DNA from 2 places in the Mesorhizobium sp. B2-5-11 genome. Region 1 is predicted to be linked to the other one. Evidence: predicted binding sites of a transcription regulator. Region 1 holds the regulator's gene; the other holds the start of a gene.
What was found. Region 1 encodes PhoB, which activates phosphate uptake and scavenging genes when phosphate is short. Its sites were predicted from a motif close to TGTCATNNANCTGTCAT; they were not measured.

Region 1 (4,178 bases):
CAGGGCATCACCGACACGGATGCGCGCACCATGCTGTGGTCGCCGATCACGCCGCAGACCGACATCGCCTTCGCCGACATACTGGAGGCCGAGTTCGGCATTCCCGCCACCATGGAGAACGATTGCAACATGATGGCGGTGGCGCTGCGCTGGCGCGATCCCCAGCGCTACCGCGACGACTTCATCGCCATCCTTTTGTCGCACGGCATCGGCATGGGCTTGGTGCTGAAGGGTGAACTGTTCACCGGCACCCATTCATCCGGAGGCGAGTTCGGCCACATGATCCATCGCCCCGGCGGGGCGCTCTGCCGCTGCGGGCGGCGCGGCTGCGTCGAGGCCTATGCCGGCAACTATGCCATCTGGCGCAACGCGAGGCAGCTTGGCGAGGACACCGAGCCCGTCGACGTCAGCGACGCCGACATGCGCACCCTGGCGGCCTCGGCGCGCGAAAAGGACGGGCCGGAGCGCGAAGCCTACCGCAAGGCCGGCGAGGCGCTGGGTTACGGCCTTGGCAGCCTGTTCGCGCTGATCGATCCGGCGCCGGTCGCCATGGTCGGCGTCAGCGCCGCCGCCTTCGACCTGATCGAGCCGGCTCTGCGCGAGGCCATTGCCCAGACCGCCGGCGGCCAGCACTCGAAATCGATTTCCTTCGACACCGAGCCGAACGAACTGCCACTGATCCGCGAGGGCTGCGCCATGCGCGCGCTGACCTTCGTCGACCAGGAGATTTTCGCGCCGGGGGCACAGGCGAAATCAGGCGTGGGCGAGAACGTTGCGTGACATATCCCTAGTCTTCGCGAATCGCATACCCCGCGCCCCGAATGGTGCGGATCACGTCAGGCATGCGGCCATTGTTGACCGCCTTGCGCAGCCGGCCGACATGCACGTCCACGGTGCGCTCGTCGATATAGATCGTTTCGCCCCAGACATTGTCGAGCAGTTGGCTGCGCGAGAACACGCGGCCGGGATGTCGCATCATGAATTCGAGCAGGCGGAACTCGGTCGGCCCGAGCCGGATCTCGCTTTTCTTGCGGTAGACCCGGTGCGATTCACGGTCGAGCACGATGTCGCCAACCTTGAGCACGCTGGACAGAACTTCGGGCTTGGCGCGGCGCAGCAGCGCCTTGACGCGTGCCATGAATTCCGGCGTTGAGAACGGCTTGACCAGATAGTCGTCGGCGCCGGTGGAGAGACCGCGCACCCGGTCGCTTTCCTCGCCGCGCGCCGTCAGCATGATGATCGGCAGCCGCTCGGTCTCGGGCCGCATCCGGAGACGGCGGCAGAGCTCGATGCCGGAAACCGCCGGCACCATCCAGTCGAGCACAAGAAGGTCAGGGACATTCTCCTGCAAGCGGATCTCGGCTTCGTCGCCGCGCGTCACCACCTCTACCTGATAACCCTCCGATTCCAGATTGTAACGGAGCAGCACACCCAGCGGCTCCTCGTCCTCCACCACCATGATGCGTGGCGCGATCATCGACTGGTCACCCCTGCCGTCAAGCCGCTGGCGCCGACATCGCCGTCTCGTCCTGCTTCGGGCGATTGGCGGGCAATTGCGTGCCGGTCAGCACATAATAGGCATTTTCGGCAATGTTGGTCACGTGATCGCCGATGCGCTCGAGATTCTTGGCGCAGAACAAAAGATGCGTGCAGGCGGTGATGTTGCGCGGATCCTCCATCATGTAGGTCAGCAGCTCGCGGAAGACCGACGTGTATTTGACGTCGATGCGTTCATCGTCGGCGCGCAGCTTCGCAAGTGCCGCGGCATCGCGCGCCGCATACTCCTCGATCACGCCTTGCACCTGGATCAGCACAAGCTGCGCCATGGCGTCGATGGAGTGCGACAGGTCGCGCGGCGTGGCGGCAAGGCCGACGGTGCCGACGCGCTTGGCGATGTTCTTGGCGAGATCGCCGATGCGTTCGAGATCGCCCGCCATGCGGATCGAGCCGACGACATGGCGCAGATCGTCCGCCATGGGCTGCCGCTTGGCGATCAGGGTGATGGCGCGGTCGTCGAGTTCGCGCTGGCGCGCATCCATGATCGCGTCGTCGGAGACGACGCTCTGGGCGAGCGCGTTGTCGGAATTCAGGAGCGCCTTGGTCGCGCCGCCGACCATCGATGAGGCGAGATCGCCCATGTCGCGGATCAGCCTGCTGATCTGTCCGAGATCTTCGTCAAAGGCTGCGACTGTGTGTTCGGCCATGATCTTGGTCCTCGTATGCCTGGGATCAGCCGAAGCGGCCGGTGATATAGTCCTGCGTGCGCTTCTCGCGGGGCGACGTGAAGATCTTCTCGGTGCGGTCGAACTCGACCAGCTCGCCCAGATACATGAAGGCGGTCTGCTTCGACACGCGCGCCGCCTGCTGCATGTTGTGGGTGACGATGACGATCGTATAATCGGCCTGCAACTCGTCGATCAGCTCCTCGATCTTGGCGGTCGACAGCGGATCGAGCGCCGAGGCAGGCTCGTCGAGCAGGATGACCTCCGGCTTCACCGCCACCGTGCGGGCGATGCAGAGGCGCTGCTGCTGGCCGCCCGAAAGGCTGAGGCCGCTGGCGTTGAGCTTGTCCTTGACCTCGCTCCACAGTGCCGCGCGCTTCAGCGCCTGCTCGACACGGCCGTCCATCTCCGCCTTGCTGAGCTTCTCATAGAGCCTGACGCCGAAGGCGATGTTCTCGTAGATCGACATCGGGAACGGCGTCGGCTTCTGGAACACCATGCCGATCTTGGTCCTGAGCAGGTTGAGATCCTGCGAGCGGTCGAGGATATTCTGGCCGTCGAGCAGCACCTGGCCCTCGGCGCTCTGCCTCGGGTAAAGCTCGTAGATGCGGTTGAAGACGCGCAGCAGCGTCGACTTCCCGCAGCCCGAAGGCCCGATGAAGGCGGTGACGCTGCGCTCGGGCAGCGACAGGCTGATATCCTTCAGCGCCTTCGACTGGCCATAGTAGAAATTGAGGCCCTTGACCTCGATCTTGGCTTTCTCGACCGCGACTTCGGGCGTATTCAACTCGGTGGACAACATCGGTTTCATCTGTCCTCTCTGCGTCCGGTAAGGCTGCGGGCGAAGATGCTCAGCCCGAGAACCGTAAGGGTGATTATGAGTGCGCCGGTCCACGCCAGCTGCTGCCATTCCTCGTAGGGGCTGAGAGCGAACTGGAAGATGGTGACGGGCAGGCTGGCCATTGGGGCGTTGAGATTGCTCGACCAGAACTGGTTGTTGAGTGCCGTGAAGAGCAGCGGCGCCGTCTCGCCGGAAATGCGGGCGATGGCCAGCAATATGCCGGTGACGATGCCCGACAGCGCCGCACGGTAGGCGACCGAGCGGATGACCACCCAGCGCGGCGCGCCGATCGCGGCGCCGGCCTCGCGCAGGGCGTTCGGCACCAGGTTGAGCATGTCCTCCGTGGTGCGAACGACGACCGGGATGACCAGGATGGCCAGTGCGACGGCACCGGCAATCGCCGAGAAATGTCCCATCGGCCGCACCAGCAGCTCGTAGACGAACAGGCCGACGATGATCGAGGGTGCCGACAGCAGGATGTCGTTGATGAAGCGCACGACGGTGGTGAGGCGCGAGAAGCGGCCATATTCGGCCATGTAGGTCCCAGCGAGGACACCGATCGGCGTGCCGACGATGACGGCGATGACTGTCATCATGATACTGCCGTAGATGGCATTGAGCAGGCCGCCGGCATCGCCGGGCGGCGGTGTCATTTCGGTGAACACAGAGAGCGAAACACCCGACAGGCCCTTATAGAGCAGTGCGCCGAGGATCAGCGCCAGCCAGGCCAGGCCGATGCCCGCCGCCGCGACGCATAGCGTCATCATCACGGCATTCCTGCGCTTGCGTCGATTGTGAAGCGATGTGGCCGTCGACATCGGTCAGGCTCCCGTGCGGCTGTCCATGCGCAGCAGCATGTAGCGCGCAAGGGCAAGGATCAGGAAAGTGATGACGAACAGGATCAGGCCGAGCGCCACCAGCGAAGACGTATAGAGATCGCCGTCGGCTTCGGTGAACTCGTTGGCGATGGTCGCCGAGATCGTCGTGCCGGGCGCGAACAGCGAGGCGCTGATGCGGTGGGCGTTGCCGATGACGAAGGTTACCGCCATGGTTTCGCCGAGCGCGCGGCCGAGGCCGAGCATGACGCCGCCCATGATGCCGACGCGGGTATAGGG
Region 2 (4,178 bases), on a different contig from region 1:
GAAAAGACGGGAGGACAGACATGAGCACCGAGGCGATCCCTGCCGAAAAGCCGAGGCGCAACTACAATGCCCTGTTCGGGCTGACGCTGCTTGGCCTGCTGCTTCTGATGTGGGTCATCCTGGCGGTCGCCACGCCGTCCTTCGCTTCGGCGCTCAATATCACCAACCTGCTGCGCCAGGGTTCTCTGATCGCCATCCTGGCCGTCGGCCAGACCTTCGTCATCATCACCGGCGGCATCGACCTTTCCGTCGGCGCCATCGTCGGCTTCGCCACCGTCATCGTCGCGCTGCTGATCAATGCCGGCTGGCCGGTCTGGATCGCGGTTCTGGCGACGCTGCTGGTGGGGGTCGCCATCGGCCTGTTCCACGGTTTCGGCATCGTCAGGATGGGCCTGCCGCCCTTCATCATCACGCTGGCGACCATGACCTCGCTGCGCGGCATCGGTCTCCTGATGACCAATGGCAATTCGATATCGATCAACAGCGACGCGTTCCAGGCGTTTTCGCGCGGCTCGCTGCTGGGGATCCCCTATCTGTTCTGGATGGTAATCGTGGTTGCCCTGCCCTCCTACGTCTTCCTGCACCACACGCGATGGGGACGCTATCTCTTCTCCGTCGGCTCGAACGCGGAAGCCGCGCGCCTCTCCGGCGTCAACGTGCCGCGCACGATCTACATGGCCTATGTGCTGTCCGGCCTGTGCGCGGCTTTCGTCGGCGTGCTGCTCGCGTCCCGCATCGGCATCGGCAATCCGACGCAGGGCGACACCTACGAGCTGCAAGCCATCGCCTCGTCGGTGATCGGCGGCACGTCGTTGTTCGGCGCTATCGGTTCGGTGCACGGGCCGCTGATCGGCTCGTTCATCCTCTCCACCATCAACAACGGCGCCAACCTGCTCAACGTCAACACGTTCTGGCAGCGCGTCATCACCGGCATGTTGATCATCGTCATCGTCTACTTCGACGGCCTGCGCCGCCGAGGTGGCAAGTAAAATCGATCGCCGGCCGGGTCGAAAATCGGCCGACGATTCCATGAACCGACTGGATTGAAGCATGAAAGCCGTTGTCTGCCGTTCGCCCGGCGACCTTGTCGTGGAAGACCGTCCCGCGGCTGGCTCGCCGCCTCCCGGCTGGGCGCTGGTGGCGGTCAGCCATGTCGGCATCTGCGGCACCGACTACCACATCTTCGAGGGCAAGCATCCCTTCCTCGCCTACCCCCGCATCATGGGCCATGAAGTGTCGGGGACCATCGTCGAGGCGGGCGAAGGCGTTGGTCTTGCCACGGGCGAGCCGGTCATCATCAATCCCTATCTGGCGTGCGGCAAATGCATCGCCTGCCGGCACGGTAAACCCAATTGCTGTGTCCGGATCGAAGTGCTCGGCGTGCATCGCGACGGCGCCATGTGCGAACAGATCCTTATCCCGGAACAAAACCTCTATCCAGCCAACGGCCTGTCGTTGGCCGATGCCGCGGCCGTCGAGTTCCTGGCCATCGGCGCCCATGCGGTGCGGCGCTCGCGTGCCGATCCCGGCGCACGGACGCTCGTCATCGGCGCCGGACCGATCGGGCTCGGCACCGCCATCTTCGCCCGCATCGCCGGGCTCGACGTGACGCTGCTCGACATGAGCAGCGAAAGGCTCGGCTTCGCCGCCAATGAACTCGGCTTCAAGACCCTCGACGGGTCGCGCGGCGCGGCATCCGATCTGGTCAGCGAAGCGACATCAGGCGAAGGCTTCGACGTGGTCTTCGACGCCACCGGGAACACCGGCTCGGTGCAGTCGGCCTTCGCTCATGTCGCGCATGGCGGGACATTGGTGCTGGTCAGCGTCGTGAAGGACGACATCGCCTTTTCCGACCCCGAGTTCCACAAGCGCGAGATGACGCTTGTCGGCAGCCGCAATGCCTTGAGGGCCGACTTTGACCACGTCGCCGCTTCGATCCGCGATGGCGCCGTGCCGCTGGCCAAGCTCGTCACCCACCGCACCACGCTTGCCGACACGCCACGTGATCTCGCCCGCTGGGCGCATGAGAAATCCGGCCTGATCAAGGCCGTGATCGAGGTGGGGGCATAAGCTGGCAGATCGTGAACCCGGCCCGTATTGACCACGCCCCGCGCAGGGCGACCCCCAAACCGCCAAGCCGCTGACAACCGAGCTGGTCTGGTACCAGCGTTAGTATAAGGCCGACAGGCCCTACAGCGCCGACAGTTTCAGCTCCACCCGCTCCGCCGGGAAGCGCGCCTCGGCGAATTGGATCGGCCGGCCGTCCGTCGTCATGTTGACGGCCATCGTGACCAGCACGATGCCGCCCGGCTGCAGATCGAGGTCGGCAAGGTCGGAAGCATCGGCGTGACGCGCCGACAGCACCGTCGATTGCCTGAGATAATCGTCTATGCCGAAACGCTTGAGCGATGCGGTGATCGACCCGGTCTCGGCCATGGCCACATCGATGCCGGCGAAGCGCCTGGCGTCGAACCAGCCGGAAGCGCGCGACACCGGCTTCCCATCGGCCTCGCCGCGCGTCTCCAGGCGAATCACATCCGATCCCCTGGCAACGCCCAGGGCTTCGGCGACGCGCCGGCTGGCGGGCTCGACCGATGAGGCCAGCAGCACGATATGCCGCTCCGACGCCTGGCCCTGCAAGCCGGTTGAAAATCGCGTGCGCGCGCCGATCGGATAGGACAGCCGCTTGCGCGACAGCACGAAAGTGCCGCGCCCCTGCTCGGCCCGCAGTACCCCGTCTTGCACGAGCGCCGCGATGGCGCTGCGCACCGTGTGACGGTTGACGCCATAGCGCTCGGCCAGCGCCACCTCCGGCGGCAGCGCGGCATTCTCGGCAAAATCGCCGGCAGCGATCGATTGCAGGATTCGGTCGGCGATCTGGCGCCACAACGAGACGCCGCTGCGCCGCTCGATACCGTCAGCCACGTGTTTTCCGTTCACGGTTTCGCCCCTGGCCGGCCCCTGTCACGCACCCGTCATGGACTCGCGTTAGGTAATGGATATAATTCGTATGGTTGTCTATATCAATAGACAAATTAGAAGCAAGGATGTTGCTGATGCGAGGACAGGAAGCGCGCGACCAGGCCGAACGCAAGGCGGCCATGGCAACCCTGGCGCAGTCCAGCGGCGACGACATCGTTCGCCTCTGGAACGAATCCGGCCTGCCTGCCGAGGCCGAACTGCTGCGCGGTCCCGAGACCGGCCTGGTTACCATGCGCGGCCGCATCGGCGGCGGCGGCGCGCCGTTCAATGTCGGCGAGGCTACCGTGACCCGTGCCACCGTGCGCCTGACGTCCGGACAGGTCGGCCATTGCTATGCGCTCGGCCGCGACAAGCAGAAGGCGAAGCTGGCGGCCATCGCGGACGCGCTGTGGCAGGACCCCGCTCATCGACAGACGGTCGAAACGGGCCTTCTCGGGCCGCTGCGGGCTGCCTTGACCACGGCACGAGAAAAGCGCCGCGCCGAAACGGCGGCAACAAAGGTGGATTTCTTCACCATGGTTCGCGGAGAAGATTGATGGATATCGCAGCGCAATCGATCGAGGGCGGGTTCGCCGATCCGGTGTTCAACGCCCAGACGGTGTTTCGCGCCGTCATGGACGCAATGGCGCGGCCGGGCAGCGTGCAATCCTTGCCGGCCCTGGCCCGCCCGCCGGCGCCGCTTTCGGCGATATCGGGCGCGGTTGCGCTGGCATTGTGCGACAACGACACGCCGCTCTGGCTGGACCCGGCCCTGCACGCCTCGGCAGCGGTCATGTCCTGGCTCGGCTTTCACAGCGGCGCGCCGCTGGCCAACACCCCGGCCGACGCGCATTTCGCCTTTGTGGCCTCGCCGGCCGAGATGATGGCACTCGACGGTTTCTCGCAAGGCACGCAGGACTATCCCGACCGCTCGACAACATTGATCCTGCAGGTCGGCGATCTCACGTCAGGCACGCCGCTGCTGCTCGAAGGTCCTGGCATCGAGAAGACGGCGACGATCGCGCCGGCCCGCATGCCGCGTCATTTCATCGAGCAGTGGAAGCAGAACATCAACCGCTTTCCGCGCGGCGTCGACATCATCCTGGCGGCACATGACAGCCTCGCCTGCCTGCCGCGTACGACACGCATCAAGACGACGGAGGCCTAGCGATGTATGTTGCGGTAAAAGGCGGCGAAGCCGCGATCGCCAACGCCCA

Region 2: the regulator PhoB is predicted to act here: its motif matches at 2,963-2,979, upstream of phnF (phosphonate metabolism transcriptional regulator PhnF).

Annotation. Positions count from the first base shown of each region.
Region 1 covers NZ_VFUK01000016.1:29,866-34,043, reverse strand. The annotation lists gene FJ490_RS29835 (ROK family protein) at 1-780, shown strand, start outside; gene phoB (phosphate regulon transcriptional regulator PhoB) at 788-1,477, opposite strand; gene phoU (phosphate signaling complex protein PhoU) at 1,497-2,204, opposite strand; gene pstB (phosphate ABC transporter ATP-binding protein PstB) at 2,230-3,033, opposite strand; gene pstA (phosphate ABC transporter permease PstA) at 3,030-3,881, opposite strand; gene pstC (phosphate ABC transporter permease subunit PstC) at 3,885-4,178, opposite strand, start outside.
Region 2 covers NZ_VFUK01000008.1:55,857-60,034, reverse strand. The annotation lists gene FJ490_RS23275 (sugar ABC transporter ATP-binding protein) at 1-24, shown strand, start outside; gene FJ490_RS23270 (ABC transporter permease) at 21-989, shown strand; gene FJ490_RS23265 (zinc-binding alcohol dehydrogenase family protein) at 1,051-2,070, shown strand; gene phnF (phosphonate metabolism transcriptional regulator PhnF) at 2,191-2,940, opposite strand; gene phnG (phosphonate C-P lyase system protein PhnG) at 3,057-3,518, shown strand; gene phnH (phosphonate C-P lyase system protein PhnH) at 3,518-4,129, shown strand; gene FJ490_RS23245 (carbon-phosphorus lyase complex subunit PhnI) at 4,132-4,178, shown strand, end outside.